DNA from 3 places in the Thauera sp. GDN1 genome. Region 2 is predicted to be linked to each of the others. Evidence: riboswitches for the same ligand, from Rfam matches in the RefSeq annotation. Region 2 holds a riboswitch; each other region holds the start of a gene.
The links. A riboswitch is a leader RNA that binds a small molecule or an ion and turns the genes downstream of it on or off. The one in region 2 is predicted to bind cobalamin.
Positions count from the first base shown of each region.

Region 1 (9,933 bases), 590 kb from region 2:
CCCCGGTGAAGAGGTACACCGGCACGACGCAAATCTGCGTCATGCCCAGCCGCGCCTGGCGCTGGACGACGGTTTCGAGTCGCGGCCAGGTGACGCCGGTGAAGGCGAGGTCGACCAGCTCGTGGTCGCCGTCCTCGAACAGCCAGCGCGCCATCTTGGCCAGCTCGCCATTGGCGCCCGCGTCCGACGAGCCGCGGCCGAGCAGCACGACGCCGGTGGTCCGCGGATCGGGCACGTCGAGCTGCTTGAGCAGGCGGTCGAGCTGGCCCTTGAGCACGGCGAAGATCTCGCGTCCCATGCCGAGGTGGCGCGCGCAGGCGAAGGCGACGCCGGGGTGGCGCTGGCGCGCGCGCTCGATGGCGGCCGGCAGTTCCATCTTGACGTGGCCGGCGGCGTTGAGGATGAAGGGAATCGTGACCACCCGCCGCGCCCCGTGCGCGGCACGATCGAGGCCCTCGTCGAGCAACACCTCGGCGTGCTCGATGAAGCAGGTCTCGATGCGCCAGCCGGGGTGGCGATCGCGCCACTGGGCGGCGAAATGCTGGATCTCCTTGTTGCCCTCGCGATTGCGCGAGCCGTGGCCGACGAGGAGGATGGCGGTGTCGTTCATGCGTGTTCTCCGGTGGGCAGGCCGGCGTCGGCGGCAGGTGTGGAGGCCTGGCGGAAGCGGTGGCCGAAGCCCGGGTCGTACAGCTTCGAGCGGGCGATGTCGGGCCAGTGGCGGGCGCCGAGTGCGGGGCTGGCGATGATCATGGCCTGGCTGGCGATCTTCTCGTCCTGGCAGCGGCGCTTGATGTCGGCCAGCGTGCCGCGAACGATCTTCTCCGCGCCGGGCCAGCTCGCCTTCTGCACCACCACGATGGGCGCCTCCTCCGGCCAGCCGGCGGTGCGCAGCGCGCGCTGCACCTCGTGCAGCAGCGTGATCGACAGGAAGATGCACAGCGTCGTGCGGTGCGCGGCGAGCGCCGCCAGGTCCTCGCCCGGCGGCATCGGCGTGCGGCCGGCGACGCGGGTGAGGATCACGGTCTGCGTCACTTCCGGCAGGGTCAGGGTCTCGCCGGCGGCGGCGGCCGAGGCCATCGCCGAGGACACGCCCGGCACCACCTGCCAGGCGATGCCCGCCGCATCGAGCGGGCGGGTCATCTCGACCAGCGCGCCATACAGGCCGGGGTCGCCGGTCTGCAGGCGCACCACGGTGCGATGGCGGGCGCAGGCGTCCAGCAGCCAGGCGCTCATGTCCTCGAGCGTCATGTCCTTCGAGTCGCGGATCTCGCAGCCGGGCGGCGCGAACTGCGTGGCCGCGCGGTCGACCAGCGAGCCCGCGAACAGGATCGCCCCCGCCTGCTCGAGCAGGCGGCGGCCCTTCACCGTGATCAGGTCGGGATCGCCGGGGCCTGCGCCGACGAACCAGACGGTGCCTCCGGCCTTGTTCGCCACGGCCGGCATCAACCGCGCGCCGGCACGGCGAAGCAGAGCTGCACGAGCGGGCGATGCGCATGCGACTGCAGCAGCCGAACCACCGCCACGGTCAGCACCGGCTCGATCAGCACCACCGGCAGGTAGGCCGCGGCGAAGGTCACCCATTCGCCGAAGGGCGTTGCAACCTCGCCCATCGCCAGCCAGAAGCCGACCATGGCGGCGACGCCGGCGTAGTAGGCGGCGTCGAGCTTCAGCACCGACTGCACCCGGGTGGCGGCGCCAGCCGCGAGCCTGCGGCCGAGCGTGGCGTGCAGCGCCACCAGCGGCACGGCCAGCGACAGGAAGTTGACGCCCAGGTGCAGCAGGTCGGTCGGCTCGAAGACCACGCCCTGCAGCAGCAGGCCTAGACCGAAGCCGAGCAGCGTGGGCGCGAAGCCGAGCGCGAGATAGATCGGCATGGCGCCGATGAAGTGCAGCTCCGACACGCCCGCAGGCATGTGGAAGCTCTGCATGAAGACCGAAAGGAACAGCGCCGCGAGCAGCGTGCGCAGGATCAGTTGCGGCTTCTTGAACAGTTGCGGCGCCTGCGCGGCGGCAAGCGCGGTGGCGGCGAGGTTGGCGGCGGCGATCTTGGCGCCGGAAAGGATGCCGGGTTCGATGTGCATGATGACTCCCCACGAGTGCTTGGAACGACGATGCGAACCACGCGGGCGGGGGGCGGCCTTGCGTCCTGCCATGGCACGGCCGAGGGCGCTGCGGACGCGGCGATAGCGCGTACGCATGCCCGGCACGGCAGTGCCTGGAGACGAATGCACGACGAGTCGGCTGGAGCTTCCGGCGCACGCGGGCGGCCGGCGGATAACCAGTCGGATCGAACCCACACCCCGGGGCTCACATCAACCTGGAACGCCACGGCCCTTGCGGGGCGCGGTGTTCCGTACTCGATCGGGCCGGTCTTCTGGCTCGCCGTCTTCCTCCTCCGCCGACCTTCCCGAGCGCGAGGCTCAGTGGCGTGTTGGCGGATTCGTCAGGCTCACAGCAGCGGGGGCTGCGCCGGACTGGCCGTTCGCGCGGGGCGAACGACGTCACCGGACTTCCCGTTTCACCCCGTCATACGGTTGTATGACGGGGCACCCGGATCGAATGCAGGCGGAGACTAATCGAAAGCGGACAACGTCCGCAAGTTGCCGTTACGGCAAGCGCATGCGGGGCGAGCCGCTCAACCCGCCGCCCGCCGCGACTGCACCAGCGACCACAGGCTGATCAGCGCCAGCGCGCCGACGATCAGCACCATGCCGGTGAATTCGACCGCGTTCGGCCGCTCGCCGAGTTCGATCCAGCCCGCGAGCGCGCCGATCAGCGGGATGCCCAGCGCCGACAGGCCGGCCATGCCGGTCGACAGCTTCTGCAGCACGTACAGCCACAGCAGCCACGCCAGCCCGGTCGCGAGCACCGCGTTGAAGGCGAGCGCGCCGAAGAAGTACGGCGTCGGGTCGATCGGCCGCGAGGGGTGAAGCGCGGCGAGCACGCACAGCGCGATCGCGCCGAACAGCATCTGCCAGGCCGTCAGCGAGAGCAGGTCGAACGCCTGGTCGCGACGCATGCGCTTGGCCACCACCGCGGAGGCCGCCCAGGTGATGCCGCCGGCCACCGCGAGCAGGTTGCCGAAGGCGCTGCCGCCCATGGCCCACGGCTGCAGCACCAGCACCAGGCCACAGCCGGCGATCGCGATCGCCGCCCACTGCAGGCCGCGCACCCGCTCGCCGAGCACCCACCACGCCATCGGGATGACCCAGAACGGCATCGTATAGACCAGCACCGCGGTCTTGCCCGCGCCGCCGGACACCAGCGCCCACTGGATCAGCGCGGTGAACGCGGCGGTCTGCAGCACGCCGAGCAGGATCACCTGGCGCGCCGCCACCAGCGAAAGCGGCCGGCGCAGCACGAGCAGCACCAGGAACAGGGTGGCTGCACCGAGCAGGGTGCGGATCGCGGAGAAGTCGAAGGGATCGACGTACTGGATCACCTGCTTCATGACCACCCAGTTGTAACCCCAGATCAGGGACAGTGCGGCGAGCGCGACGAGCGCCAGGCGCGGCGTGCCGGATGCGGACATCGGACCTCCAAAAGGAAAACGCCGCGGCGCCCCTGACGGGGGCCGCGGCCGAAGGGCTGCCGCCCGGGAGTTCGGCGGCGAGTAACAGTGCGGGGTGGATTATGCACCGCCGCGACGGGGACGACATACGACCGCGCTGATAAGGGCTATCGGGGACCGGAGCGGGCGCCCCTCAAGAGCCTGCCCGCCACAGGGCACGACTGCGGAAGCGGACTCAGACCGGCTGCACCGCCATGACCGGCGCCTTGCGGCTCATCAGCGCCAGGTGCAGCACCGCACCGAGCAGCGCACCGAACATCCACGAGAAGCCCGCCCAGGCCGCCAGCGCCGGCGTCCACACCGAGGCCACCGAGAACAGCGAGGCCACCGAGAAGGCGAACAGGGCGCGCTTGTTCCAGCCCTTGTCGAAGTAGTAGGTCGAGCCCGGCTCGGCCGAGAACAGGTCCTGCACGTTGAGCTTCTGCTTGCGCACGAGGTAGTAGTCGGCGACCACGATGCCGTACAGCGGAGCGAGCACTGCACCCAGGGTATCGACGAAGCCGGCGATGCCGATGTGGCTGATCAGCGCCACCCACAGGCCGCCGATGAAGAACGAGATCACCGCGGTGATGATGCCGCCGGTGCGCGCGCTGATCTTCGCCGGGGCGAGATTGGCGAGGCCGAAGGCCGCCGGGATGAAGTTGGCGACCAGGTTGATGCCGACGGTGGCGGCGAAGAAGGTCAGCGCGGCGATGATGGTCAGCGCCAGGTTGTCGACCTTGGCCGCCATCTCGGCCGGGTTGGTGACGATCTCGCCGAACAGCACGGCGGTGCCGGCGGTGATGAACAGCGCCAGGAAGGAGAAGAACGCCAGGCTCACCGGCAGGCCGAGGAAGTTGCCCCACTTCATGTGCGACTCGCTTTTCACGAAGCGCGAGAAGTCGCCGTAGTTGATCACCACCGCGGCGAAGTAGGCCACCATGGTGCCGACCACCGCCGCGAAGGCCGCGACCGGGCCGCCCGGATGCTCGCCGCGACCGTCGAAGATGTTGCCGAGCTCGGCGACCAGGCCGCCGCCGGCCTTGTACCAGATCACCCCAAGCAGCGCGATCATCACCAGGTACACCAACGGGCCCGCCCAGTTGAGGAAGTTGGTGATCCAGTCGAAGCCGCGCAGGAAAAGGCCGAGCTGGAACACGCAGACGATCGCGTACGACACCCAGTCGACCGCGTTCATGCCCAGGAAGGTGCCCCCCCGGGGTTGTCGAGCAGCGCATTGAACAGCAGCGCGAGCGCGGTGGAGGCGAAGTAGGTCTGCACCCCGTACCAGAAGATGGCGACGATGCCGCGGATCAGTGCGGGGAAGTTGGCGCCGCGCACCCCCATCGAGGCCCGCGCGATGACCGGATAGGGGATGCCGTACTTCACCCCCGGCTTGCCGGTGAGGTTCACCAGCACGTTGACGATGATGCCCGCGAGGATGATGCCGGCGAATACCGTCCACCCGTTGAGGCCGTAGGAGATGAACAGCGTGGCCGCCAGCGTGTAGCCGAACAGGCTCTGGATGTCGTTGGACCACACGTTGAAGATCTCGAACCAGCCCCACTTGCGCTGCGCGGGCGGCAGCGGCGCGAGGTCCGAGTTGTACAGGCTGGGATCCATGTGCTGGATCCTGAGGTCGATCTTTTCGCTTTCCATGTCTGTCTCCATGACCGCCGCTGCGGCTTCTGGTTATCGGTGTCGAGGATGCCTGCGGACGCAAAAACCCCTCGCCCGCTCCGCAACGGGCGATTCGTTCATGGGCCGGACAGCCTCGCGGCTGCCGCGGCGGGCTTACCTGGCTTGGTAGGGGTGATGCTCGATCCAGTGGCGGGCGACGTCGACGCGGCGGCACACCCACACCCGGTCGTGCTTCTCGATGTGGTCGAGGAAGCGCTGCAGCGCCTTGAAGCGGCCCGGGCGGCCGAGCAGGCGGCAGTGCATGCCGATGCTCATCATCGCCGGACGCTCCTCGCCCTCGGCGTACATCACGTCGAAGGCGTCACGCAGGTATTCGAAGAACTCGTCGCCGTGCGAGAAGCCCTGCGGCAGCGCGAAGCGCATGTCGTTGGTGTCGAGGGTGTAGGGCACGACCAGATGCGGCACGGTGTCGCCGTTCGTCTTCTGCACCTCGGTCCAGAACGGCAGGTCGTCGCCGTAGTAGTCCGAGTCGTACAGGAAGCCGCCATGGTCGGCGACCAGGCGCCGGGTGTTCGGCGAGTCGCGGCCGGTGTACCAGCCCAGCGCGCGCTCGCCGGTCAGGCGCTCGATGATCTCCATGCCGATCCGCATGTGCTCGCGCTCGATCTCCTCGGGCACGTTCTGGTAGTGGATCCAGCGCCAGCCGTGGCAGGCGATCTCGTGGCCGAGCTCCTTGAACGCGGCGGTGAGCTCGGGGTGGCGCTCGAGCGCCATCGACACGCCGAAGATCGTCATCGGCAGGCCGCGGCGCTCGAACTCGCGCAGGAAGCGCCACACGCCCACGCGCGAACCGTACTCGTAGATGCCTTCCATCGACAGGTGGCGCTCGGGGTAGCTGGCGGCGTTGAAGAGTTCCGAGAGGAACTGCTCGCTGCCGGCATCGCCGTGCAGCACGCAGTTCTCGCCGCCCTCCTCGTAGTTGAGGACGAACTGCACGGCGACGCGGGCGCGGCCGGGCCAGTCGGCGTGGGGCGGGTTCCTGCCGTAGCCGATGAGGTCGCGGGGGTAGGCGGCGTTCGGATGCATGTCAGTTCTCCAGGAAGCGCTTGCAGGCGCCCCAGTTCTTCATCAGCAGCCAGTAGGCGAGGCCGGCCGGGATCAGGCTGGCGTACCAGGACACCGCGGAGAAGCTCAGTGCGACCGCTGCGCCGACCAGCGAGGCGACGATGCCCGCCCAATTCACCCCACGGTAGGGGCCGTTCTCGTCGTAGAGCTTGCCGAGGTTCAGGTTGCGGCCGCGGATGAAGTAGTAGTCCACCACCAGCACCGCGAAGATCGGGCCGAGGAAGGCCGAGTAGGTCTGCACGAAGATCTGCAGGCCGGCGGCGGATTCGTCCTTGACCAGCTCCCAGGGGAAGGTGCCGAAGGCCAGCAGGCCGACGATGACGGCCGAGCTGCGGAAGGACAGCTTGAACACGTCCATCAGCACGTAGGTCGGCGGCACCACGTTGTTGAGCACGTTGGTGGTGACCTGGGCGAAGGTGATGAAGAGCAGCGTGGCGATCAGCAGCGGCTTGTTATCCACCGCGCTCGAGAACACCTGGATCGGGTCGGCGACGCCGGTGGCGCCCGACACCATCAGGCCGATCAGGCCCATGAACAGCGTGCAGGGCAGGATGGACATGGCGTAGAGGGTGGTCAGCGGCCCGCGCTTCACGCCGCGCTCGAGCTCGCGGGAGTAGTCGCTGACGTTGAGCATCATCGTGCTGTAGATGCCGAGGAAGAGCATGGTCGCGCCCCAGAACGGCATGCCCCAGGTGCCCTCGATGTTCACCAGGCGCTCGCTGATGACGTCGCCGTACTTGTCGATGACGCTGAAGAACATGTAGGTCAGCGACACCAGGATGAAGCCGCTGCCGATGTTCTCCAGCCACTTGATGCCCTGGAAGCCGAGCACCGACAGGCCGATCTGCAGCAGCTGGAAGACGATGAACCAGAACACCAGGCTGTCGAAGCCGAATAGCGACACCGACACCGCGTTCAGCGCCCCTGCCCCGACCCAGCTCTGGAAGCCGTACCAGACGATGGCCGGGACCGCGCGTACCAGACCCGGGAACTTGGTGCCCGAGAAGCCGAAGGCGCTGCGCGCCTGCACCACGAAGGGGATGCCGTACTTGTAGCCGGCGGCGCCGTTGATCGTCAGCGCGACGCCGATCACGAAGCAGCCGATCGCGATCGCGACCGTGGCCTGCAGCAGGTTGAGCGTGCCGACGATGCTCGAGCCCATGGCGAAGGTGCCGATCGATACGCAGCCGCCGAACCAGGCGAGCAGATACGACCACTTGCCCATGATGCGGGTCTGCTGCGGCATCAGGGATTCCTCTCCGATCGCCTTGGAGTGCGGATCGGCGGTCGCCGTGCCGGGTGCCTCGAGGCCGGGCGCGGACAGGGTTTGTGCCTTGCTTGTCATTTTGCGTGCTCCTCCGGTGGTGCTGGACAGGCGATTCATGGACCGCTCGTTCTGGGAATCAGGGGCGGGCTGGGCCCCGGGGGACTGCTGTCGTGTGCGGCTGGGATTGGAGTGGGGGGTTGGAGGGCGGCGCGCCGCATCAGCGACCGAGGTAGTCGAAACGACCGGTGAAAGGCTTCGGCCGCGGGAAGGCGAGGTCGCCGTGCTTGCTCGTGCCCAGGCGCAGGCTGACCAGTGATTCGGCCAGCTTCACCGCCGCGGTCACGCCTTCGACGATGGGCAGTCCCACCGCCTCGCGGATCTCCTCGGTCAGGTCGGCCATGCCGCCGCAGCCGAGCACGATCGCGCCGACGCCGTCCTCGGCCTTGGCGCGGCGGCACTCGTCGATGATGCGATCGAGGGCGCAGGCGCCGTCGTCCTCGAGGTCGAGCACCGGAATCTCGGCGGCGCGCACCTGGCGGCAGTGGTGGGCGAAGCCGTAGTTCTGCAGCAGGTGCTCGGCGATGATGCAGGTGCGTCCCAGCGTGGTCACCACCGAGAAGCGCGTGCTGATCAGCGTCGCGAGATGGAAGGCGGCCTCGGCGATGCCGATGACCGGCGCCGCGGTGAGTTCGCGCGCGGCGAGCAGCCCGGGGTCGCCGAAGCAGGCGATCACGTAGGCGTCGACGCCCTCCTGCTCGCCGCGGCGGATCTCCTCGAGCACGCCGACGGCGCTGATCGCCTCGTCGAAGTGGCTCTCGATCGATACCGGGCCGGCGTCGGGATTGGTCGCCGAGATGCGCGTGCCGGCGGCGGCGACGCGCGCGCCGGCGACGCCGATCTTCTCGGTCATCGAGGCGGTGGTGTTGGGGTTGATCAGGCGGATGTGCATGCTGTTCTCCTCGGTGCCGCGACTGCGTCGGTCGCGAATATCGTCAGTTCGATCTCAGCGCTCGCCGCGGTGGCGGCGGGCGACCTCGTCGAGCACCTTGCGCAGGTCGAGGGCGGAGGGTTCCTCCTCGACCAGCACCACGCTGCGCTCGACGTCCTTCAGGTGGCGCTCCATCCACGCCCTGGCGCCCTCGACGTCGCCACTGGCGATCAGGTCCAAAACGTCGTGGTGTTCGGAATGGCGGCAGCTGCCGGCCATCGGTGCGCCGTAGGTGGCGATCACCAGCGAGGAGCGCGAAACCAGGCCGGCGAGGACGTCCGCGATCGCCTCGTTGTCGGCCATGCGGGCGAGAGCGACGTGGAATTCGCCCGAGAGGTAGATGGCCTCGCGGCGGTCACCCCGGCCCTCGGCGTCGTGCTCGCGGCGCACGATGTCGCGCAGCGCATCGAGCCGGACCGGCGTGGCCTTGGCGATCACCTGCGGGATCACGCCGCATTCGACGATGCGGCGGGCGGCGAAGATGTCGCGCGCCTCCTTCACCGTGGGCTGGGCGACGGTCGCACCGCGGTTGAGGCGGATGTCGACGAGGCGCTCGTAGGCCAGGCGCTGCAGCACCTTGCGGATGCTGGTGCGGCTGACGCCGAAGGCCTCGGCCAGCGTGTCCTCGGGCAGCTTGGTGCCGGGCTCGAGGTGGTTCTCGACGATCGCCGCATAGAGATTGCGGTAGATGGCCTCGTCGCGACCGGAACCGGACATGCCTTCTTCCGGCTGCATCGCGCCAAGATCGATCGACGAACGTTTTCTACTCATGGTCCTTCCTCCATGCCCGGTGCCGACCCGTGACAGGCAGGCACCCTTGTTGAACACAATTTAATTCCAACTTTGTACACAAAACAAATCTTTTTTGCTGTCATTTGAAAATTTGATCAACATCTCCAGACTTCGAGCCAATCCCAGCCGTGGCGCGACGAACCAGACACATCATGACGCTGGCCTGGTCACCGGCCGTGAAGCCTTGGCGCGCGGGCATTTCGACTGGCGTGACGACGACATCGGCGCGCATTGATACCGGCTATCAGGCCGGACTGAAGTCGTGGATGGTGCCTCCGCGAAGCATTCAAATGTTTTTGTATACGATTTCATAAGTCTGCGAATACACTTTTTTGCACCAACACCGACTCGAGGAGCATCCCCATGGCCAGCCACACCCCCGGCGCCCCCGTCTTCGCCCCCGCTGCCGAGCTGCCCGACTGGGCGCTGCGTTCGGTCGACCTCGCCAACCCGCGCCTGGGCGCCAAGGCGCTCGCCGCCTCCGACGACTTCTTCGCCGAGGTTTCGCGCATGCTCAACCCCGAACCCGCCCAGTTCGTCCCCGGCAAGTTCGACACCAACGGCAAG
Region 1 is NZ_CP097870.1:3,072,878-3,082,810, forward strand. It holds gene CKCBHOJB_RS14090 (sirohydrochlorin chelatase) at 1-610, opposite strand, end outside; gene cobM (precorrin-4 C(11)-methyltransferase) at 607-1,446, opposite strand; gene CKCBHOJB_RS14100 (energy-coupling factor ABC transporter permease) at 1,446-2,084, opposite strand; cobalamin riboswitch at 2,350-2,572, opposite strand; gene CKCBHOJB_RS14105 (EamA family transporter) at 2,639-3,535, opposite strand; gene CKCBHOJB_RS14110 (cytosine permease) at 3,750-4,751, opposite strand; gene CKCBHOJB_RS14115 (cytosine permease) at 4,748-5,212, opposite strand; gene puuE (allantoinase PuuE) at 5,348-6,280, opposite strand; gene CKCBHOJB_RS14125 (NCS1 family transporter) at 6,282-7,664, opposite strand; gene CKCBHOJB_RS14130 (aspartate/glutamate racemase family protein) at 7,804-8,535, opposite strand; gene CKCBHOJB_RS14135 (GntR family transcriptional regulator) at 8,590-9,345, opposite strand; gene CKCBHOJB_RS14140 (hypothetical protein) at 9,519-9,680, shown strand; gene alc (allantoicase) at 9,730-9,933, shown strand, end outside.
Region 1: another riboswitch for cobalamin. It lies ahead of CKCBHOJB_RS14100 (energy-coupling factor ABC transporter permease); the one in region 2 lies ahead of CKCBHOJB_RS16895 (TonB-dependent receptor).

Region 2 (9,933 bases):
GCGCAGCAGCTCGGCGTGGCCGGTACTGCCGACGTGGTTGGCGAGCACGCCGGCAAAGGGCAGCCCGGGCTGGTAGTGCGCCAGCCCGTAGGCCACCGCGCCGAAGGTCTGCGCCATCGCGCGCGCGTCGATCACCGCCATCACCGGGATGCCGAAGCGGCGCGCGATGTCGGCGCCCGAGGGCGCGCCGTCGTAAAGCCCCATCACCCCTTCGACCAGGATCAGGTCGGACTCGCGCGCCGCGGCATGCAGGCGCCAGGCGATGTCCATCTCGCCGCACATGCCGAGGTCGACGTTATGCACCTGCGCACCGCTCGCCACCGCGTGGATCTGCGGATCGAGGAAGTCCGGCCCGCACTTGAACACCCGCACCCGGCGGCCGAGCCGCGTGTGCAGGCGGGCGAGCGCCGCGGTGATCGTGGTCTTGCCCTGCCCGGAGGCGGGCGCGGCGACGAACAGCGCCGGGCACGAGGCCGCGCCCTGCTCGCCCGTCGGCGCGCGCAGCGCGTCGCTTGTTTCCCGCATCACGCCCACCACGCTCACTCGCTGCCCTTCCCATGCACCACCGCACAGCCGGCGTGCGGCAGCGGCGAGGCCTTGGGCTGGTCCTCGGGCTCGAACCAGGCGAGCTTGGGATACAGCCCGACCACGCTGCCGATCACGGTCAGCGAGGGCGGACGCACGCCTTCCTCGAGCACGCGCTGCGGCAGGGTGGCGAGGTCGGCCACCACCACGCGCTGGGCATGGGTGGTGCCGCGCTCGATGACCCCTGCGGGCGTGCTCGGCGGCAGGCCGTGAGCGATGAACTGGGCGCAGATGTCGGCCAGACGCGAGATGCCCATGTAGATCACCACCGTCTGCTGCGGCCGCGCCAGCATCGGCCAGTCGAGGTCGATCTTGCCTTCCTTGAGGAAGCCGGTGGCGAACACCACCGACTGCGCGTGCTCGCGGTGGGTCAGCGGAATGCCGGCGTAGGCGGCCACGCCCGCAGCCGCGGTCACGCCCGGCACCACCTCGACATGGATCCCGGCCTCGACCAGCAGCTCCATCTCCTCGCCGCCGCGGCCGAAGATGAAGGGGTCGCCGCCCTTGAGGCGCACCACGCGCTTGTTCTCCTTCGCCAGCTTGAGCAGCAGCTGGTTGATCTCGTCCTGCGGCAGCGAGTGGTCGGCCGCCTTCTTGCCGACGTAGATGCGCTCGGCCGACGCCGGCGCGAGCTCGAGGATGGCCGGGGCGACCAGGTTGTCGTACACGACGACGTCCGCCCCCGCCACCAGGCGCGCGCCGCGTAGCGTGAACAGCTCCGGGTCGCCGGGGCCGGCGCCCACCAGATAGACACAGCCCGGCAGCGGGCCGGGACGATGAACCGCGAGATCGGGGACTGTCATGCTTACCACTCCATGCCGGGCATCGCCTTCACCCCCGCGGCGAAGGCGTGCTTGACCGGCGTCATGTCGGTGACGGTGTCGGCGGCCTCGACCAGCGCGGGCGGCGCCCCGCGGCCGGTGACCACCACGTGCTGCATCCGCGGCCGGGCGCGCAGGTCGGCGACCACCCGCTCCGCGTCGAGATACTGGTACTTCAGCGCGATGTTCAGCTCGTCGAGCACGACCAGGCCGATGCCCGGATCGGACAGCAGCCCGCGTGCCACGTCCCAGGCCGCCCCGGCGGTGGCGACGTCGCGCGCGCGATCCTGGGTCTCCCAGGTGAAGCCCTCGCCCATCACGTGCCAGCTCACGCCGGGCTGGCTGCGGAAGAAGGCCTCCTCGCCGGTATCCGAGCGTCCCTTGATGAACTGCACCACGCCGACCTTCATGCCGTGGCCGAGCGCGCGCGCCACCAGGCCGAAGCCGGCGCTGGACTTGCCCTTGCCGTTGCCGGTATTGACCAGCAGCACGCCGCGCTCGGCCTGCGCCTCGGCGATCTTCTCATCGACGACCGCCTTCTTGCGCGCCATGCGTTCATTGTGACGGCTGTCGCGATCCTGTTCACTCATTGCTCGGTTTGCTCCGCAAGTTGGGCCAGCCCGGTCAGCAGGGCCGGACCGGGGTTGAAGAAGTGACGGCCTTCGAGGCCGATCACCGGCACCGACACCAGGCCGAGCTCGGCGCTGCAGCTCTCGGCGTTGTCCGGGGTCAGCGACACCACCATCTCGGGCTTGAAGCGCTCGACGGCGGCGACGATGCCGGGGATCTCCTCGCCCGGGCGCAGGTGGCGGATGCGTTCGCTCGTCTCCACCACCTCGAAGCCGGCGTGGGCGAAGGCGTCGCCGACCACATGCCCGCGGCCGAAGGAGTAAGGCTGCGCCGAGCAGGCAGAGATTACCAGCACGCGCCGGCCGCCGCCCCTCACCGCCGCCGCGCGCTCGCGCCACTCGCGCGCGTAGGCATCGACCCGGGCCCGGGCGTCGGGCACGCCGGCGGCCTCGGCGAGGTCGAGCAGCATCGCCTCGGTCCCGGCCATGGAGTCGAAGCCATCGACCTGCAGGATGCGTGCCTCGGGCTCGAGCATGTCGAGCTGGGCCGGATCTGTGCCCCGGGAGACGACGACCAGGTCCGGATTCAGCGCGGCGATCGCGCCGAGGTCGGGGTCCATGATGCCACCGGTGCGCGGCAGATCGCGCTTGTCGTAGCGCGATGCGCCGACGATGCAGTCGCCGCGCCCCAGCCATTCCAGCGCCTGGGTGATGTAGGGCGACTGGCTGACGATGCGCGGACAGGCCGCGGCGGCCGGCAGGGCCAGGGCGAGCAGGAGGCCGCCGAGCAGGCGGCGAAGGATGTGCTTCATGACGGGAATCTCAGTCGGGAAGAAAGACGACGCGCCCTTCGTTGTCGAAGCGGCGCAGCGGATGGCCGAAGGCCTGGCTCAGCAGGTCGGCGCGCAGCACGGTGTCGCGGTCGCCGGCGATCACGCCGCCGCGGCCGTCGAGCAGGATGATGTGGTCGGCGTAGCGCGCGGCGAGGTTGATGTCGTGCAGCACCAGCACGCTGCCGCGCCCGGCGCCGTCCTCGCGCACCAGGCGCTGGAAGAGGTCGAGCGCGGCGATCTGATGGTGCAGGTCGAGGTGGTTGAGCGGCTCGTCGAGCAGGAACAGGTGCGGTGCCTGGGTCAGCAGGGTCGCGATCGCCACGCGCTGGCGCTCACCGCCGGACAGGGTCTGCACGTCGCGCTGCTCGAAGCCGGCCAGCCCCACCGCCTCCAGCGCCCGGCGGGCGATCGCCACGTCCTGCGGCCCTTCCCAGCCCCAGCGCCCGAGGTGCGGATGGCGCCCCACCAGCACCGTCTCCAGCACGCCGGCGGCGAAGGGGTCGGGCTGCTGCTGGGCGAGCAGGCCGCGAAAGCGCGCCGCCTCCAGCGCCGGCCACGCCGCATAGGGCAGGCCGCCGATGCGCACCTGGCCCACCGTGGGCTCGCGCAGGCCGGCCAGGGTGTGCAGCAGCGTGGTCTTGCCGGCGCCGTTGGGGCCGAGCAGCACCAGGCATTCGCCCGCGGCGAGGCTGAGGCTGAACTCGCAGCACAGCCAGCGCTCGCCGACCTGCAGCGCGAGGCGTTCGGCCTCGAGCAGCGGGGCGTCGTCGATGGGCACGCGGCGAGCGGCGTTCATCGCGAGATGCGCGAACCGCGCGACAACAGGAACAGGAACACCGGCACGCCGATCAGCGCGGTGAGCACGCCCACCGGCAGCTGCTGCGGCGCGATCACCGTGCGCGCCGCGGTGTCGGCCAGGGTCAGCAGCGTACCGCCGGCGAGCGCGGCGGCGGGGATCAGCACGCGCTGGTCGTTGCCCAGCACCAGGCGCACCAGATGCGGCACCACCAGGCCGACGAAGCCCACCGAACCGACCAGCGTCACCGACGTCGCCGTCAGCAACGAGGCCAGCACATAGAGCGCGACGCGCAGATGGCCGACGCGCACGCCGAGCGCGCGTGCGCTCAACTCGCCGCGCGCGAGCACGTTGAGGTCGCGCGCGAAGGGCATCACCACGACCAGCGCCAGCGCCAGCACCACCAGCGCCGGCCACGGCCGCGCCGCCGCGCTGGCGTCGCCCATCATCCAGAACAGCATCGACATCACCCGCGTGTCGGGCGCCAGCGCCAGCATCAGCGACACCGCCGCGCCGCAGCCGGCGGCGACGATGACGCCGGTCAACAGCAGCCGCGTCTGCGTCCAGCTGCCGTCGCCATGCGCCAGGCCGAACACCACCAGCATCGCGGCGAGCGCACCGGCGAAGGCCGAGGCATCGATCCAGACGGTCGCCGCGCCGAGCGTGATCGCCCCCAGCGCGCCCACCGCCGCACCGCCCGAGATACCGAGGATGTAGGGGTCGGCGAGCGGATTGCGCAGCAGCACCTGCATCAACGCCCCCGCGGTGGCGAGCAGGCCACCGCAGGCGAAGGCCGCGACGGCGCGGGGGAGGCGGAGTTCGCGGATGATGTCCGCCGCCATGCCCCCGCCGCCGGCCAGGGCCGCGGACACCTCGGCGAAACCGAGCGGCATGTCGCCCGCCACCAGCGCCCAGAGCAGCGCCAGCGCTGCCGCCGCGAGCAGGCCGGCGGCAAGCAGCAAGGGATGGTGGCGGCCGGGCCGCATCAGGCCCCGCGCCCTGACGACGCGGGTGCCGTGGGTGGCGACGAACATCGCGGCTTAATGCATCGCGTAACGCACGGCCACGAAGGCGTTGGCCCCCTGGGTGCCGTAGTTCTGGGCAAGCTCGTAGTCCTTGTCGAGGAGGTTGTTGGCGCGCAACTCCACGCTCCAGTCCGGCGCCAGCGCGTAATGCACGTAGGCGTTCAGCAGCCCGTAGCCGCCCATGCGGTTGGCCGCGCTGTTCGGAATGCGATCATACCGCCGCCCCTGCCCGTTCCATTCCACGCCCCAGGTCCACGGCCCCATGGCGCGCTCGATGCCGAGCGAACCGCCGATGCGCGCACGGCGGCCGAGTTCGTCGCCGGTTTCCTCATCCTCGGTGTCCAGGAGGTCGACGCTGGCACGCACACGGTAGTCCCACAGCATCGCCGTTGCGGCAAGCTCGACACCCTGAATCGACGCCTCCGCCACGTTCGCCGGCGCCCAGTCGCTCATCGGGTCCGCCGGATCCACCGGTGCCCACGCGATCAGGTTCTTGATGCGGTTGTTGAAGTAGGTCGCGCTGACGCTGGCGCCGTCACGCTCCCACACCAGGCCTGCCTCGCGGTTCAGCGCCTCCTCGGGCTTCAGGTTCGGATTGCCACCCCAGGGGAAATACAGATCATTGAACGTGGGCGCCTTGAACGCGGTGCCGATGCTGGCATGCGCCCGCCACTCCGGCGTCAGGCGATAGCCGTAGGCCAGTGCACCGGTCGTCTTGCTGCCGAACTGCGAATCCTCGTCATGGCGGGCATTGACCTGCAGGTGATGGCGGTCGAACTGGCCGCTCCAGCCGAGCAGCAAGGAGTTGGTGTAGCGGCTCGTCTTGCTGTACGCGGAGGTCGAATCGACCTCCTGCTCGAGATATTCGTAGCCAGCCAGCAAGGAGCCGACACCGAGGGCAATATCGTGTTGCCAGGTGAGCTGGCGCTGCTCGGTATCGAACTCGGACCGCGCGTTCAGATCGGCGTAGTTGTGGGATTCGTCCGCGCCGTAACCGAAGCGCAGCGTGCTGGTCCAGTCGCTGGTGATCTGATTGCGCATGTGCAGGCCCAGCGAGCTGGTGCGCCTGTCCAGGTAGGAGTCGAACACCTTGGCGTCGTCGTACCAGTTGCGCAGGTCGGAATGCAGCACGGTCAGGCCGATCTCGTCCGCCTCGCGGAAACCGAGCGACACGGAGCCGCTGAAGTACTCGTTGCGGAAACCGTCGTCATCGCGGTCGCTACCGCGCGCGGAGTTGGGCTTGGCGTCGATGCCGTCGCTGCGCTCGCTGCCGGCGGACACGCTGTAGCGCAACCGATCGGCCCCGCCCGCCAGCGTGGCTCCGAGCGTACGTGCGCCGTCGGTGCCGATGCCCGCACGCACGCTGGGCTGGAAGCCCTCGCGCCCCTTGCGCGTGAACACCTGGATCACGCCGCCGATCGCGTCGGAACCATAGAGCGCACTCGCCGGGCCGCGCAGGATCTCGACGCGTTCGATCAGTTCGAGTGGGATGGTCTCCAGCGTGGGCGCGCCGTTGGTCGCCGACCCCACGCGCACGCCGTCGATCAGCAGCAAGGTGTGGCCGGAGTTGGCACCGCGGATATACACGCTGCTGTTCGCCCCGGGGCCTCCACTGCTCGACACCTGCACACCGGGACGCCCGGCCAGCAATTGCACGAGGCTGAGATTCCCCGCACGGGCGATCTCGTCGCGGTCGATCACATCGACGCTGGCGAGCGCCTCATCGGCACTGATGGGCTGTCGGGTGGCGGTGACCACGACGTGGCCGAGCTGGGCGTCGTCGGCCTGGGCCGGGACAAACGGGAAAGCGAGCGCGCACGCGGAAACGAGCGCCGAAAGACGGATTTTCATTGTTTGAACTCCCTTCGCCATGCCGCGCGTCCCCGCACGCCATGGCAACTTCACATGGACGCACCGCGACCCGGGTAGAACCGAAGAGAGCAAGACCAACCGCGCCCGTCGCCGCCACCCCGCGGCACATCCGCCATTTCGCGTTCCGGCCGGTCTCCGGGCTCGTGCGCTGTGCCGGCCTGAGGACCGGACGGGCGGGTCGCCTTCCCGGGAGTGAACTCCCAGTGGCTGCATGACACGCCTTGCGCGCACTTACCGTTGCGGGGGCAGCACAGGCATTGCGGCCTCGTTTGCGAGGGGCCGCGCACCTGTTTCCCGTTTAACCCGGGGCGAGAAACGCCCGTGGGCACCGATAACGCGCTACCCCTTTCGGGGCAGTCGGCGCGGATGATACCGTACGGGGCGGTATCGTGCACTGCAAAATCGGCGCACCGGCGACAGCACTCGCCCGCACTTCCGCCCAATCGCGCCATGTCGCATTTACGGCGCCGCGTGGCCCTCCCGTCCATCCTCAGCGAACATTCGACCCCAGCTCTCCTCATGACCTGCGAACTCATCCTCGGCGGCGCACGCTCCGGCAAGAGCCGCGAAGCCGAACGCCGCGCCGCCGATTCCGGCCTGGCGGTCACCGTGATCGCCACCGCAGAGGCGCTCGACGCCGAGATGGCCGCGCGCATCCGCCGCCACCAGGACGACCGCCCCGCCGGCTGGCGTACCGTGGAGGCGCCGGTCGCGCTCGCCGACACGCTGCGCGCCGAGGCCGCCGCCGATCGCTGCCTGCTCGTCGACTGCCTCACGCTGTGGGTGGCGAACCTGCTCGCCGACGCCGACCGCCTGCCGCCGGGCGCGAGCGCGGACGAGCTGCCGCTGTTCCGCCGCGAACGCGACGCCCTGCTCGCCACGCTGCCCACGCTGCCCGGCCGCATCATCCTGGTCGCCAACGAGGTCGGCCTCGGCCTGGTGCCGGAGACGCCGCTCGGCCGGCTGTTCCGCGACGAGGCCGGACGGCTCAACCAGGCGGTGGCGGCGCTGTGCCCGCGCGTGGTCTTCGTCGCCGCCGGCCTGCCCCTGGTGCTGAAGCGGGGCTAAACTTCAGAGCGACAAGACATTCCGGGAGACCGCCGTGGGCCTGCCTGCAGCCAAGCACAAGATGACGCTGGAAGACTTCCTCACCTGGGAGGCAGGACAGCCCGAGCGCTGGGAGTTCTTCAACGGCGAAGCCTTGATGATGGCGGGCGGGTCGGACGTGCATAACGCCATCAGCCTCAATACGGCCTTCGGGCTTCGTGCGGCCTTTTCGGGCACGCGGTGCAACGTCTTCATGTCCGACGTCCGCCTGCGCCTGGCCGAGTCGGACGACCTCTTCTACCCCGACGTGTTCGTCACCTGCTCGGACGCCGACCGCGCCCGCCGCCAGGTCAAGGAAGAGCCCGTCCTGATCGCCGAGGTGCTGTCGCCCTCGACCGAGGCCTACGACCGCGGCGACAAGTTCGCCGCCTACCGCCGTTTCCCCGGCCTCAGGACCGTGCTCTTCCTGTCCCAGGACCGGGCGCATGTCGAATGCTTCACCCGTGACCAAGGCGCACGCTGGATCCTCAGCGAGGCGAGCGGAGAAACCGCCCGCCTCGCCCTGCCCGCCTTCGGCTTCGAACTCGCGCTGGCCGACCTGTACCGCGACCTGCCGGACGCCGCGTCCGAAGCGGACGCAACCCCCAACTGAAACCCATCCATTCACCGCATGACGCCCTTCGCCATCACCCCGCCCGACACCCAGCTCTCCACCGCCCTGCAGCACAAGATCGACCGCAAGACCAAGCCGCTCGGCGCCCTCGGGCGGCTCGAGCCGCTGGCGCATCAGATCGGCCTCGTCCAGCAGACGCTGACGCCCGAGATCCGCCGGCCGCACATCGTCGTCTTCGCCGGCGACCACGGCGCGGCGAGGGCCGGCGTGTCGGCCTATCCGCAGGACGTGACCTGGCAGATGGTCGAGAACTTCCTCGCCGGCGGCGCCGCGATCAACGTCTTCAGCCGGCAGATGGAGCTGGGCCTCACCGTGGTCGATGCCGGCGTCAATCACGACTTCGGCAAGCGCAGCGGGCTGATCGACGCCAAGATCGCGCCGGGCACGGAGAACTACCTCGAACAGCCGGCGATGACGCCCGGACAGTGCAGCATGGCCCTGCAGCGCGGACGCGAGATCGCCCATGCACTCGCCGCCAACGGCTGCAACTGCGTCGGCTTCGGCGAGATGGGCATCGGCAACACCGCCTCGGCCTCGCTGATCACCCACTGCCTGGTGGGCGCCGAGCGCGACGCCGACCTGCACACCGTCACCGGCCGCGGCACCGGCCTGGACGACGCCGGCCTGATCCGCAAGCGCGGCCTGCTCGCGACGGCGCTCGCGCGCGGCGGGCGGCCGCAGTCGGGAGCGGACGTGCTCGCCGAATACGGCGGCTTCGAGATCGCGATGATGGCCGGCGCCATGCTCGGCGCGGCCGAGAAGCGCATGCTGATCCTGGTCGACGGCTTCATCGTCACCTCGGCGCTGCTGGCCGCGCATGCGATCGCGCCGAACGTGCTGCCCTACTGCGTGTTCGCCCACCGCTCGCAGGAGCCGGGCCACCGCGTGCAGCTCGACGCCCTCGGCGCCCAGGCGCTGATGGAGCTCGACCTGCGCCTGGGCGAAGGCACCGGCGCCGCGCTCGCGCTGCCGCTGGTGCGCGCGGCGGTGAATTTCCTCAACGAGATGGCGAGCTTCGAGTCGGCGGGCGTCAGCGACCAGGACGTGGCGCAGTAAGCCGCCGTCCGGCGCCCGACCATGCGCGAACAACTCGCCCGCTTCTTCACCGCGCTCGGCTACTTCACCCGCCTGCCGGTGCCGGCCTGGGTGACGTGGTCGCCCGAGCGCCTGGCGCGCGCGGCCGCCTGGCTGCCGCTGGTGGGCTGGGTGGTCGGGATCGCCGGCGCCGCGGCGCTGTACGCGCTCGCTCAGGTGCTGCCGGCGAGCCTGGCGGTGATCCTGTCGATGGCGCTCACCATCCGCCTGACCGGCGCGCTGCACGAGGACGGCTTCGCCGATGCCTGCGACGGCCTCGGCGGCGGCTGGGACAAGGCGCAGATCCTGGCGATCATGAAGGACTCGCGCATCGGCAGCTACGGCGCCATCGGCATCGTGCTGATGCTGCTCGCCAAGGCCGCGGCGCTGATCGAACTGGCCGCGGCCAGCCCCGCCGCCGCCGCGATCGCGCTCCTCGTCGCCCATCCGCTGTCGCGCCTCGCCGCCGCCGTCGTGCTGCATGCCCTGCCCTACGCGCGCAGCGACGACAGCAGCAAGGCGGGCGCCGTCGCCCAACGGCTGGGGCGCGGCGAGCTGGCGCTGGCGAGCGCCGTCGGCCTGCTGCCCGCCATCGCCCTGCTCGCCCCGCTGCAGGCACTGGGCGCGCTGGCGCTGGC
Region 2 is NZ_CP097870.1:3,666,762-3,676,694, forward strand. It holds gene CKCBHOJB_RS16865 (cobyrinate a,c-diamide synthase) at 1-525, opposite strand, end outside; gene cobA (uroporphyrinogen-III C-methyltransferase) at 540-1,388, opposite strand; gene cobO (cob(I)yrinic acid a,c-diamide adenosyltransferase) at 1,391-1,996, opposite strand; gene CKCBHOJB_RS16880 (ABC transporter substrate-binding protein) at 1,993-2,787, opposite strand; gene CKCBHOJB_RS16885 (ABC transporter ATP-binding protein) at 2,798-3,604, opposite strand; gene CKCBHOJB_RS16890 (iron ABC transporter permease) at 3,601-4,590, opposite strand; gene CKCBHOJB_RS16895 (TonB-dependent receptor) at 4,645-6,480, opposite strand; cobalamin riboswitch at 6,610-6,849, opposite strand; gene cobU (bifunctional adenosylcobinamide kinase/adenosylcobinamide-phosphate guanylyltransferase) at 7,021-7,569, shown strand; gene CKCBHOJB_RS16905 (Uma2 family endonuclease) at 7,604-8,200, shown strand; gene cobT (nicotinate-nucleotide--dimethylbenzimidazole phosphoribosyltransferase) at 8,219-9,277, shown strand; gene CKCBHOJB_RS16915 (adenosylcobinamide-GDP ribazoletransferase) at 9,299-9,933, shown strand, end outside.

Region 3 (9,933 bases), 400 kb from region 2:
GTTCGTCGTTGCCCGGTACTTCGAGGAAACGCTGCACGAACGCCACCCCGAGGCCCTGCAGCCCGGCGTGCTGCTGCGCACCGCGCGCGGCATCGTCTGCAACCGCAGCTTCTGGGCCTACGCCGCGCTATGCACCGCGTCCTTCGGCGGGCTGTTCTGCATCCTGTCGGCGTCGTCCTTCGTGTTCATCAAGCTGCTCGGCACCTCGCCGAGCTTCTACGGCGTGCTGCTGCTCCTGCTGTCCGCCTTCTACATCGCCGGCACCATGCTGTGCCGGCGCATGATCCTGCGTTTCGGCGTGCAGCGCAGCGTGATGATCGGCGGCGCCCTGTCGCTGGGCGGCGGAGGGCTGATGCTGGCCTTCGCACTCGCCGGCGTGAGCACGGTGTGGTCGATCATGGTGCCCGCCTTCATCTTCATGCTCGGCCATGGGGTGCACCAGCCCTGCGGGCAGAGCGGCGCGATCGCGCCCTTCCCGAAGGCGGCCGGCGCCGCGTCGGCGATCACCGGCTGCCTGATGATGGTGGTGGCCTTCGGCGCCGCATTCTGGGTGGGCGCCAACATGGACGGCAGCGCCCTGCCGATGGTGGTCGGCGTGGCCGTCTGCAGCGCCGCCGTCGCCTTCATTGCCTGGGTGCCGGTGCAGCGGGTGCGGCCGGGGGCGGCGGGGTAAGCCTCAGCGGGAGACGGGACGAGCACGGCGGCGGCGCCGGCCGCCCAGCGCCGCAACATCGGCCAGCAGGGCCTGCGCCGCGTTCGGCGCGACCAGCAGGGCGCGATGGATCTGGAGCAGGCGCGCACCGGCGGCCAGGCGCGCCGCGGCCTCGCGCGCCGAATCGATGCCGCCCACGCTGATCAGGCACACCTGCGCGCCGACCGCATCGAGCAGCCGCGCCAGGTCCCTGGTCGCCCCTTGCGCTGCGCCCTCGGCCGACACCAGCAGCCCGTCCGCGCCCGCCCCGACCAGCCGCCGGGCCCAGGCCGCGGCCTCGGCGCGGGTCATCCACGCCGCGGGCAGCTTGGCCACCAGCGCCAGCCGCCGTGGGCGCGGCAGGCGGTCGCGCAGCTCGGCGAGCGCGGCCAGCAGCTCCACGCACTCGGCGGGCGTGGCGCCACTGCGTCCCGGGTTCAGCACCGCGTAGTCGGCATGCGCCTGCCAGCCGGCAAGCGCAGCGCGCAGCAGTGCGGCACGGCACACCGGCGCGCCGTGCTCGGCGTTCGGCACGAGCAGACTCAGCCCGTGGCAGGGCCTGCTCCCGCCCTGGAGCCTGGGCTGGCGCGCCGCGGCGAGGTGGATCAGCGGCGGGTGGCCACCAGCGGACGGACGATGGCTGCCGGTTTCCACCCCGCCGATGCCCAGCGCCGCGGCATCGGCGAGCAGCCGGCCGTGGCGATCGAGTCCCGCCGCAACCAGCACCGGCGAAGCGAAACGCAACCCCATCGCCTCGACCGCGCTCGCCGCCACAGCACCCCCGCGGCCGGCGTCGCTCCGAACCGCGTCGGCCGCGCAGCGTGCCAGCCCCTGCACCGACCAGCGCGTACGCAATGCGCGCGGGCTCAGTGCCGGGATCATGCGAGCACACCGTACCCGGCAGTCCCGGCGCGCGCAGGTGCCGAAGCGCGCGCGAATCGGGCGATGAAGGCGGCAAGCGCTTCCACACCCGCGTCGGCAAGACCGTTGTAGAGGCTGACGCGCACGCCGCCGCGCTCGGGATGCCCGCGCAGGTCGCGCAGGCCGGCAACTTCCGCAGCGGCCAGGAAGCGCTCGGTGGTGTCGTCATCGGGCAGCCGGAAACAGGGATTGACCCGCGAGCGCCAGCCCTCGGGCACTGTCGGACGGTAGAGCCCGGCCGCCTCGCCTTCGGCCAGCGCGGCGGCGAGCAGCGCATGGCGTCGGTCGAGCCGCGCCTGCATCGCGGCCACCCCGCCGGCGGCCTCGATCCAGTGCAGCATGCGGTGGGCGACGAAGACCGGCAGCACCGGCGGGGTGCACAGGCGCGATTCGGCCGCGGCCTGCGCGGCGTAATCCAGCACCCGCGGGGTGCCGCGGCGGGCGCGGCCGAGCAGGTCGCGGCGGACGATGACCAGGGTCAGCCCGGGCGTGCCGACGGTCTTCTGCGTGCCGGCGTAGACCAGGCCGAACCGACGCCAGTCGAGCGGCCGGGTCAGCAGTTCGGAGCTCAGGTCGGCGACCAGCGGCACTGCGGTCTTCGGCAGGGCCGGAAACTGCAGGCCGTCGGCGGTCTCGTTCGCGGTGAGATGGACGTAGGCGGGCGGCTGGCCGCCGCCTTCCGTCCGCGCGGATGGAAGGCACGGCCCGTCGTCGTCAGGGACGAGGGCCTGCAGCTCGAGCACATCGACCGCCGCGCAGCGACTTGCCTCGGCGATCGCGCGCCGCGACCAGTGACCGCTGTCGATGTACAGCGCGCGCGCCACCCCCGTCGGCCCGTCCGCAGCGCTCCGCGGGCCGTCCGTCGGTCGCCGCGCCGCAGTCGTCGCCCCCGCTTCCTCCACGCCGCCGAGCAGGTTCATCGGCACCAGCGCGAACTGCGCGCTCGCCCCGCCGGCCAGGAACAGCACCGCGAACGCCTCCGGAATCGCCAGCAGGCGGCGCAGGCAGGCCTCGGTCCCGGCCTGCAGCTCGCGGTAGGCGGACGAGGTGAAGGGCAGGCTCAGGATCGAGCCCGGCCCCGGGCGGCAGGCCTCGGCGACCTCGTTGGCGACCTCGACCGGCAGCGGGCCGGCCGCTGCCGAGAAGCTGTAGCCGGGCTGCGCCCGCCAGGCGGCGAAGGACTCGGGTGCGGACGCCCGCAAGCCGGACTCAGGAGAACAGCCCGACGCCATGCGCCCCCACCCCCATGAAGAACAGCACCGGAATCGAAAGCATGGTGTTCACCCGGGCCGACAGGAAGGTGATGCGCGAGCAGCGCAGGCGCTCGTCGAGCGGCGCCGGCACGAAGCCCAGCACCCGCTTCTGGTGCGGCCACAGCACGAACCACAGGTTGCACACCATGATCACCGCCAGCCATATGCCGACGCCCAGCGGCGCCAGGCTGCCCTGCAGGCCGAGCGCCTCGGCCAGCCAGCCGCGCTCCCACAGGATCGCCAGCCCGCTGCCGAGCACCAGCAGCGAAGCGTAGCGGAAGGTGCCGTGCTCGCGCTGCATCAGCGCGCGCTGGCGTGGACTGTCCGGATCGGACAGGTCGGCCGCGGTCAGCGGCACGTAGCGCGAACGGGTGACCGCGGTGGCGTAGTTGTGGCCGACCCACACCAGCGCGCCGAGGAAATGCAGCCAGCGCGCGGCGACTTCGAGCAGCATGTCCATGGCCGACGCCGCCTCACGTCGCCAGGCGCAGCAGCAGCGCCAGCGCTGCGGTCAGCGCGACACCCAGGCCGACGGTGACCGCGGAGGAATCGAACACGCGCAGCAGCAGATCAGACATGGCCGAGCTCCGTCCGTGCCACGGCGAGCCCGCTGCGCTCTCCCGCCGCCCCCGCCGCGCAGCCACCCGCCTTTGCGAGCAGACGCGAATTGGCGTCGTTGCGCATCACCAGCGGCTGCACCTTGCGCCCGGGCCTGTGGGCCCGCTCGATCGCCGCGCCGATCAGGTGGTGGTGCGGCGAGCGCGAGCAGGCCGGATCGGTGTTCGAGGCGTCGCCGGTGAGCAGGAAGGCCTGGCAGCGGCAGCCGCCGAAGTCCTTCTCCTTCTCGTCGCAGCTGCGGCAGGTCGGGCTCATCCATTCGTCGCCGCGGAATTTCTGGAAGGTCGGCGACTCGTTCCACAGCCAGGCGAGGCTCTTCTCGCGCACGGAAGGGAACTCCAGGCCCTCGATGATGCGCGCCTCCTGGCAGGGCATGGCGGCGCCGTCGGGCGCGATGGTGAGGTGGATCGCGCCCCAGCCGTTCATGCACGCCTTGGGCCGGCCCTCGTAGTAGTCGGGGATGACGAAGTAGATGGTCATGCGCTCGCCGAGGCGCGCGCGCGCCGCCTGCACCGCGCGCTCGGCCGCTTGCAGCTGTTCGAGCGTGGGCAAGAGTTCGTCGCGGTTCACCATCGCCCAGTTGTAGTACTGGATGTTGGCGAACTCGAGGTAATCGACGCCGATGTCCTCGGCAAGCGCGAGGATGTCCTCGACCTGGCCGATGTTGTGGCGGAACACCGGCACGTTGAGCACCATCGGGAAGCCGTGGGCCTTGATCAGGTGCGCGACCTTCACCTTGAGGTCGAAGGCGCGTGCGCCGACCAGGGTGTCGGTGAGCTCGCGTTCGCTGGACTGCAGCGAGAGCTGGATCTGGTTGAGACCGGCAGTCTTCAGCGCAATCAGCCTTTCCTCGCTCAGGCCGACGCCGGAGGTGATCAGGTTGGTGTAGTAGCCGAGCGCACTGGCGTCGGCGACGAGCTCCTCGAGGTCGTCACGCAGCAACGGCTCGCCGCCGGTGAAGCCGAGCTGCAGCGCGCCGAGTTCCCGCCCCTCGCGCAGCACGCGCTTCCACTCCGCGGTGGAAAGCTCGGCCCTGCCATCGCGGGCGTAGTCGACCGGGTTGCTGCACCACGGGCATTTGAGCGGGCAGCGGTAGGTGAGCTCGAGCACCAGCCACAGCGGCTTGCCCTGCCCGTCAAGCCTGACGACGGATCCATCCTTTGGCACGGAACACCTCCAGGAATTTGTACACGCCCTCGGCGACACGCTCGTCGGCGCCCGGGTAGCGGTGCTGCAGTTCGGCGACCAGCTCGGCGACGGTGCGCTTGCCGTCGCAGCGCTCGATGATGTCGCCTGCGGTCTGGTTGAGCTTGACGATGCCCTCGGGGTAGAGCAGGACGTGCGAGTCCTGGGTCGGCTCCCAGCGGAACAGGTACATCGGGTTGAGCGCGTAGCGCTCGTCCGCGGCGGGCGGGCGCGGGGTGGCGGTATCGGTCATGCGGGCCTCCGCTCCGGGTTGGCTGGCGCCGGCCGCCCGCGGGCGGCCGGGCGGCAGGCTTCAGCGCACGTAGACGTAGGCGGTGACTTCGAAGCCGAGACGGATGTCGCAATACGCGGGGTCGGTCCACTGCATGATGGGTCTCCTCTGGAATGATGGTGGGCGAACCGGCGCGGCGGCCGGCTCGTGATCATCATCCCCGCGTGCGAGGGCCCGGGGATCCGCACAATCGCGGTCCTGCCATCAGCACGATCGCGAGGCCGCGGTCGCGAAAATCATGATTCTTCAGCGACCTGCAGCGGCGTTGACCTTCGTCAACGCGGGAAGGGCCGGACCTGGCGGACGGCCTCGGCCAGGCCTTCCCCGGCCGCATCGGCCTGCCCCTGCCAGCCGTCGAAGTGCAGCAGCTGGGGCAAGGGCACGCGCTTGAGCCAGCCGGCGGCCTCCAGCTCAGGACGGGCGTGGAAGTCGCGGACGTAGCCGACGCACAGGTAGGCGATCGGGACGATCTCGGGCGGGATGCCGAGCGCCGCGCGCAGCGCCTGCTGGTGCAGGATGCTGACCCAGCCCACGCCGAGGTTCTCGGCGCGCGCGGCCAGCCACAGGTTCTGCACCGCGCACACCGCGCTATAGACGTCCATCGCGCCGATGTGGGTGCGGCCGATCACCACCGGGCCGTGGCGGCTGCGATCGCAGGTGATGCAGATGTTGACCGGCGACTCGAGGATGCCCTCGAGCTTCAGGTTGCGGTAGGTGGCGCGCTTGTCCTCGTCGAACATCTGCTCGGCCTCGGCGTGGGCGGCGAGGAAGTCGGCGTGGATCCGCGCGCGCACTTCGCGCGAGCGCACGACGATGAAATCCCAGGGCTGCATGAAGCCGACCGAGGGCGCGTGGTGGGCGGCGGTGAGCACGCGGGCGAGCACCTCGTCGGGAATCGGATCCGGGAGGAATTCGCCGCGCACGTCGCGGCGGGTGTGGATGGCGCGATACACCGCGTCGCGCTCGGCGGCGCTGAACTGCGGATCGGTCTGGAAACGCTCGCGCGCATCAATGCGCGCGGGCGCGGAGTGCGCCTGTGTCGGGCTGCTCATGAAGTATTCCCCTTGGCTACGAGCAGTGGGCAGTCGCCGACCAGACGGCTGCAGCAAACGCTTCGAGGCCGGTCTTCCGGCTGCGGATCATCTCGTCCGGGCGCCTTCCCGGTCCTCGCGGACCAGTGGCTGGGCGAACCTCGCCCGGACAATCCCCTTCACGGCGCTGGGCGCGCGGCGGATTGGCACCGCCTTCCCGATTCTCCCGCGGCGAGCGCGGGCACCCCGAAGCAAACGAGGGCGAATCTTAGCGGCAGATCGCGGGAACGTACATCCGTCGGCCCGCCCGAGCCCGCTTCGCCGCACGCCGTCGCTGCCCGTCCTCGGCGCTGCGTGGCCTGCATCGGTACCGGATCAGGCGCCGACGGCGGCGCGCACGCTCAGCTCCAGCTCACGGTGGCGGCGAGCAGGTAGCCGGCGCCGTAGACCGTCTTGATGAACTTGCCGCTGTGCCCGCCCTGCTCGAAGCGCTTGCGCAGCCGCGACACGCGCAGGTCGATGCTGCGGTCGAGCGCGCACACGTCGCGTCCGGCGAGCAGCTGCTCGCGCGACAGGATCTGGTTGGGGCGCTCGAGGAAGGCGATCAGCAACTGCGACTCGGCCAGGCTCAGCGTGTCCTCGACGCCGTCGGGCGAGATCAGGCGGTGGGTGGCGCGCTCGAAGCGCCAGCCGGCGAAGTGGGCGGTGCCGGGCGGCTGGGCATCGGCGGCGGGCTCGGGCTGGTAGCGGCGCAGGATGCTGCGCACGCGGGCGATGAGCTCGCGCGGCTCGAAGGGCTTGACCACGTAGTCGTCGGCACCCAGCTCGAGCCCCATCACCCGGTCATGGGTATCGTCGCGCCCGGTGGCGACCAGCAGGCCGAAGCGGTAGCGGCCGCGCAGCTGCTGCAGCACGTCCATGCCATCCATGTCGGGCAGGCCGAGATCGAGGATGGCGACGTCCGGCACCTGCACGCGCAGCTGGCGCAGGAAGTCGCCGCCGGTCGCGAACGCCGCATGGCGGTAGCCGAATCGCTCGAGCGTGCCGGTGATCAGCCGCGACACCGCGGCATCGTCCTCGACGACGTGAATCAGCGCCTGGGGCTTGTCGCTCAAATCCCTGTCTCCACGCAATGGACGCGACCCGGGCGGGCCGGCCCTCACGCGATCGCGGCGTGCAGTGCCTCGAGCAGGCGCTCCTGGGTGAAGGGCTTGCCGAGCACCCGGACGTCGGCATCCTCGCGGCCGGGCACCGCCTTGTCGGCGTAGCCGCTCATCAGCACCACCGGCAGTTCGGGGCGGAAGCGGCGCACGAAGCGCGCCAGCGCGCGCCCGTCCATGCCACCCGGCATCACGATGTCCGACAGCACGAGTGCGATCGCAGGGATATTTTCGACCATGTCGGCCGCCTCGTGGCCACTTTCGGCCTCGAGCACCGCACAGCCGAGCGCCGACAACTGCTTGCGCACCACGTCGCGCACCTTGTCGTCGTCCTCGACCAGCAGCACCAGGCGGCCTTCGAGCGGACGCGCCGCGACGGACGGCACATCGACGTCGTCAACCGGCTCCGCCATGCCCGCGGCCGGCAGAACCGCCGTCTCGCGCGGCGCCTGCGGCAGCAGCAGCGACACCGTGGTCCCCACCGCCTGCCGGCTGCGGATGCGAACCCCGCCGCCGGACTGCTTGATGAAGCCATACACCATCGCCATGCCCAGCCCGCTGCCGCGGCCGAACTTCTTGGTGGTGAAGAAGGGTTCGAACACCCGCGTGAGCGTCGCGCTGTCCATGCCGGTGCCGTTGTCGGCGACCGCGATCTGCACGTAGCAGCCCGGCGGAAGCTCGAGATCGGCAGCCGCGGCGCCCTCGATGCACTCCAGCGAGCATGCGATGCGCAGCTCGCCGCCGTTGGGCATGGCGTCGCGGGCGTTGAGCGCGAGGTTGAGCAGCGCGCTCTCGAGCTGGTTGGGGTCGACCAGCGCGCGCAGGTCGACGTCGCGCGAGGCGGTGGACACGGTGATCGTGCTCGGCAGCGAGCGCCGGATCATGCGCGCCATGTCGAGCACCAGCTCGTTGACCTCGACCACCACCGGCGCGATCGGCTGCTGGCGCGAGAAGGCGAGCAGGCGCCGGATCAGTCCCGCACCGCCCTCGGCCGCGGCCAGCGCGGGCTCGACGTACTCCGCCACCGCCGGGTGGTCGCCGAGCGCCTCGACCAGGCCGTGGAGGTTGCCCATCACCACGGTGAGCATGTTGTTGAAGTCGTGCGCGAGGCCGCCGGTGAGCTGGCCGATCGCCTCCATCTTCTGCGCCTGCGCGAGCGCGCCCTGCGTGCGGCGCTGCTCGGTGACGTCCACCGCGTGTACGTAGCAGCCGATCACCTCGCCACCGGGACCGAAGTCGGGGACCAGCGTGCTGCGGGTATACAGGATCTCGCCGCCCGGGCCGGGCATGCTGTACTCGTAGCTCACCTCCTCGCCGGCGAGCGCACGCCGCACCTTGTCCTCGACCTGGGCGAACACGTGCGCACCGATGACCTCGTGGATGGGGCGGTCCTTCATGCCCTCGCTGGTGGTGCCGAACCATTGCGCGTAACGCCGGTTGCCGTAGCGGAACACCCAGTCGTGGTCGAAATAGCCGATGTGCGCGGGAATGGTGTCGGTGATCTGGCGCAGGCGGAGCTCGCTGTGCGTCAACGCGTCCTGCCCCGACGATGCTTGATCCTCGCTCATTTGCTCCTGCCCGCCTCCACTGCCCTCTTCCGCGCCCGAGGGTAACGGAGCATTCTAGAGTGCGCGGCCCGACGGGCAAGACCCGGACAAGATTCAGTACATTCCGACGTAATTGCCGACAAGATTTTTTGCCATCCTCCATACTTGTCGGTATGGATGCCGGGACTGTGTCCAGCCATCCGGCCGCATCGCTAACCTGTTGCCGAACCGGGAGTGGAGAAGGATGTCGAAAATCGCATACGAACAAGGACTGGACAAGAATCCGGCCAACTACGTGCCGCTGTCGCCGCTCAGCTTCATCGAGCGCACCGCGATGGTGTATCCCACGCGCACCAGCGTCGTGCATGGCGCACGCAGCTACACCTGGGGTGAAACCTACGCCCGCTGCCGCCGCCTGGCGAGCGCGCTGGTCGCCAACGGGGTCGGCAAGGGCGACACCGTCGCGGTCATGCTGCCCAACGTGCCGCCGATGTTCGAGGCCCACTTCGGCGTGCCGATGACCGGCGCCGTGCTCAACACCCTCAACACCCGCCTCGACGCCGAGGCCATCGCCTTCATGCTCAAGCACGGCGAGGCCAAGGTGCTGATCACCGACCCCGAGTTCGCGACCGTGGTCCGCGCCGCGCTCGAACTGCTCGAGGGCGACAAGCCGCTGGTCATCGATGCGCTCGACGACGAATACCCGGGCACCGAGCGCGTCGGCACGATGCTGTACGAGGACGTCATCGCCGCCGGCAACCCCGACTTCCAGTGGAGCCTGCCCGCCGACGAGTGGGACGCGATCGCGCTCAACTACACTTCCGGCACCACCGGCAACCCCAAGGGGGTGGTCTACCACCACCGTGGCGCCTACCTCAACGCCGCCTCCAACATCATCAGCTGGGGCATGCCGCAGCACTCGTCCTACCTGTGGACGCTGCCGATGTTCCACTGCAACGGCTGGTGCTTCCCGTGGACCATGGCGGCCAACGCCGGCATCAACGTCTGCCTGCGCAAGGTCGACCCGGCGCTGATCTACGAGCTGATCCGTCGCCACAAGGTCACCCACATGTGCGGCGCGCCGATCGTCTACGGCATGCTGATCAACGCCCCCGACGGCCTGCGCGCCGGCATCGAGCACAGTGTGGCCGGCCTGATCGCCGGTGCCGCCCCCCCGGCCGCGATCATCGAGGGAGCCGAGCGCATCGGCTTCGACATCACCCACGTCTATGGCC
Region 3 is NZ_CP097870.1:3,262,946-3,272,878, forward strand. It holds gene CKCBHOJB_RS15020 (multidrug effflux MFS transporter) at 1-673, shown strand, start outside; gene CKCBHOJB_RS15025 (dihydroorotate dehydrogenase) at 677-1,573, opposite strand; gene serC (3-phosphoserine/phosphohydroxythreonine transaminase) at 1,570-2,814, opposite strand; gene CKCBHOJB_RS15035 (hypothetical protein) at 2,822-3,325, opposite strand; gene pqqE (pyrroloquinoline quinone biosynthesis protein PqqE) at 3,436-4,650, opposite strand; gene pqqD (pyrroloquinoline quinone biosynthesis peptide chaperone PqqD) at 4,619-4,921, opposite strand; gene bluB (5,6-dimethylbenzimidazole synthase) at 5,236-6,012, opposite strand; cobalamin riboswitch at 6,061-6,255, opposite strand; gene CKCBHOJB_RS15055 (response regulator transcription factor) at 6,393-7,106, opposite strand; gene CKCBHOJB_RS15060 (PAS domain-containing sensor histidine kinase) at 7,151-8,719, opposite strand; gene CKCBHOJB_RS15065 (acyl-CoA synthetase) at 8,943-9,933, shown strand, end outside.
Region 3: another riboswitch for cobalamin. It lies ahead of bluB (5,6-dimethylbenzimidazole synthase); the one in region 2 lies ahead of CKCBHOJB_RS16895 (TonB-dependent receptor).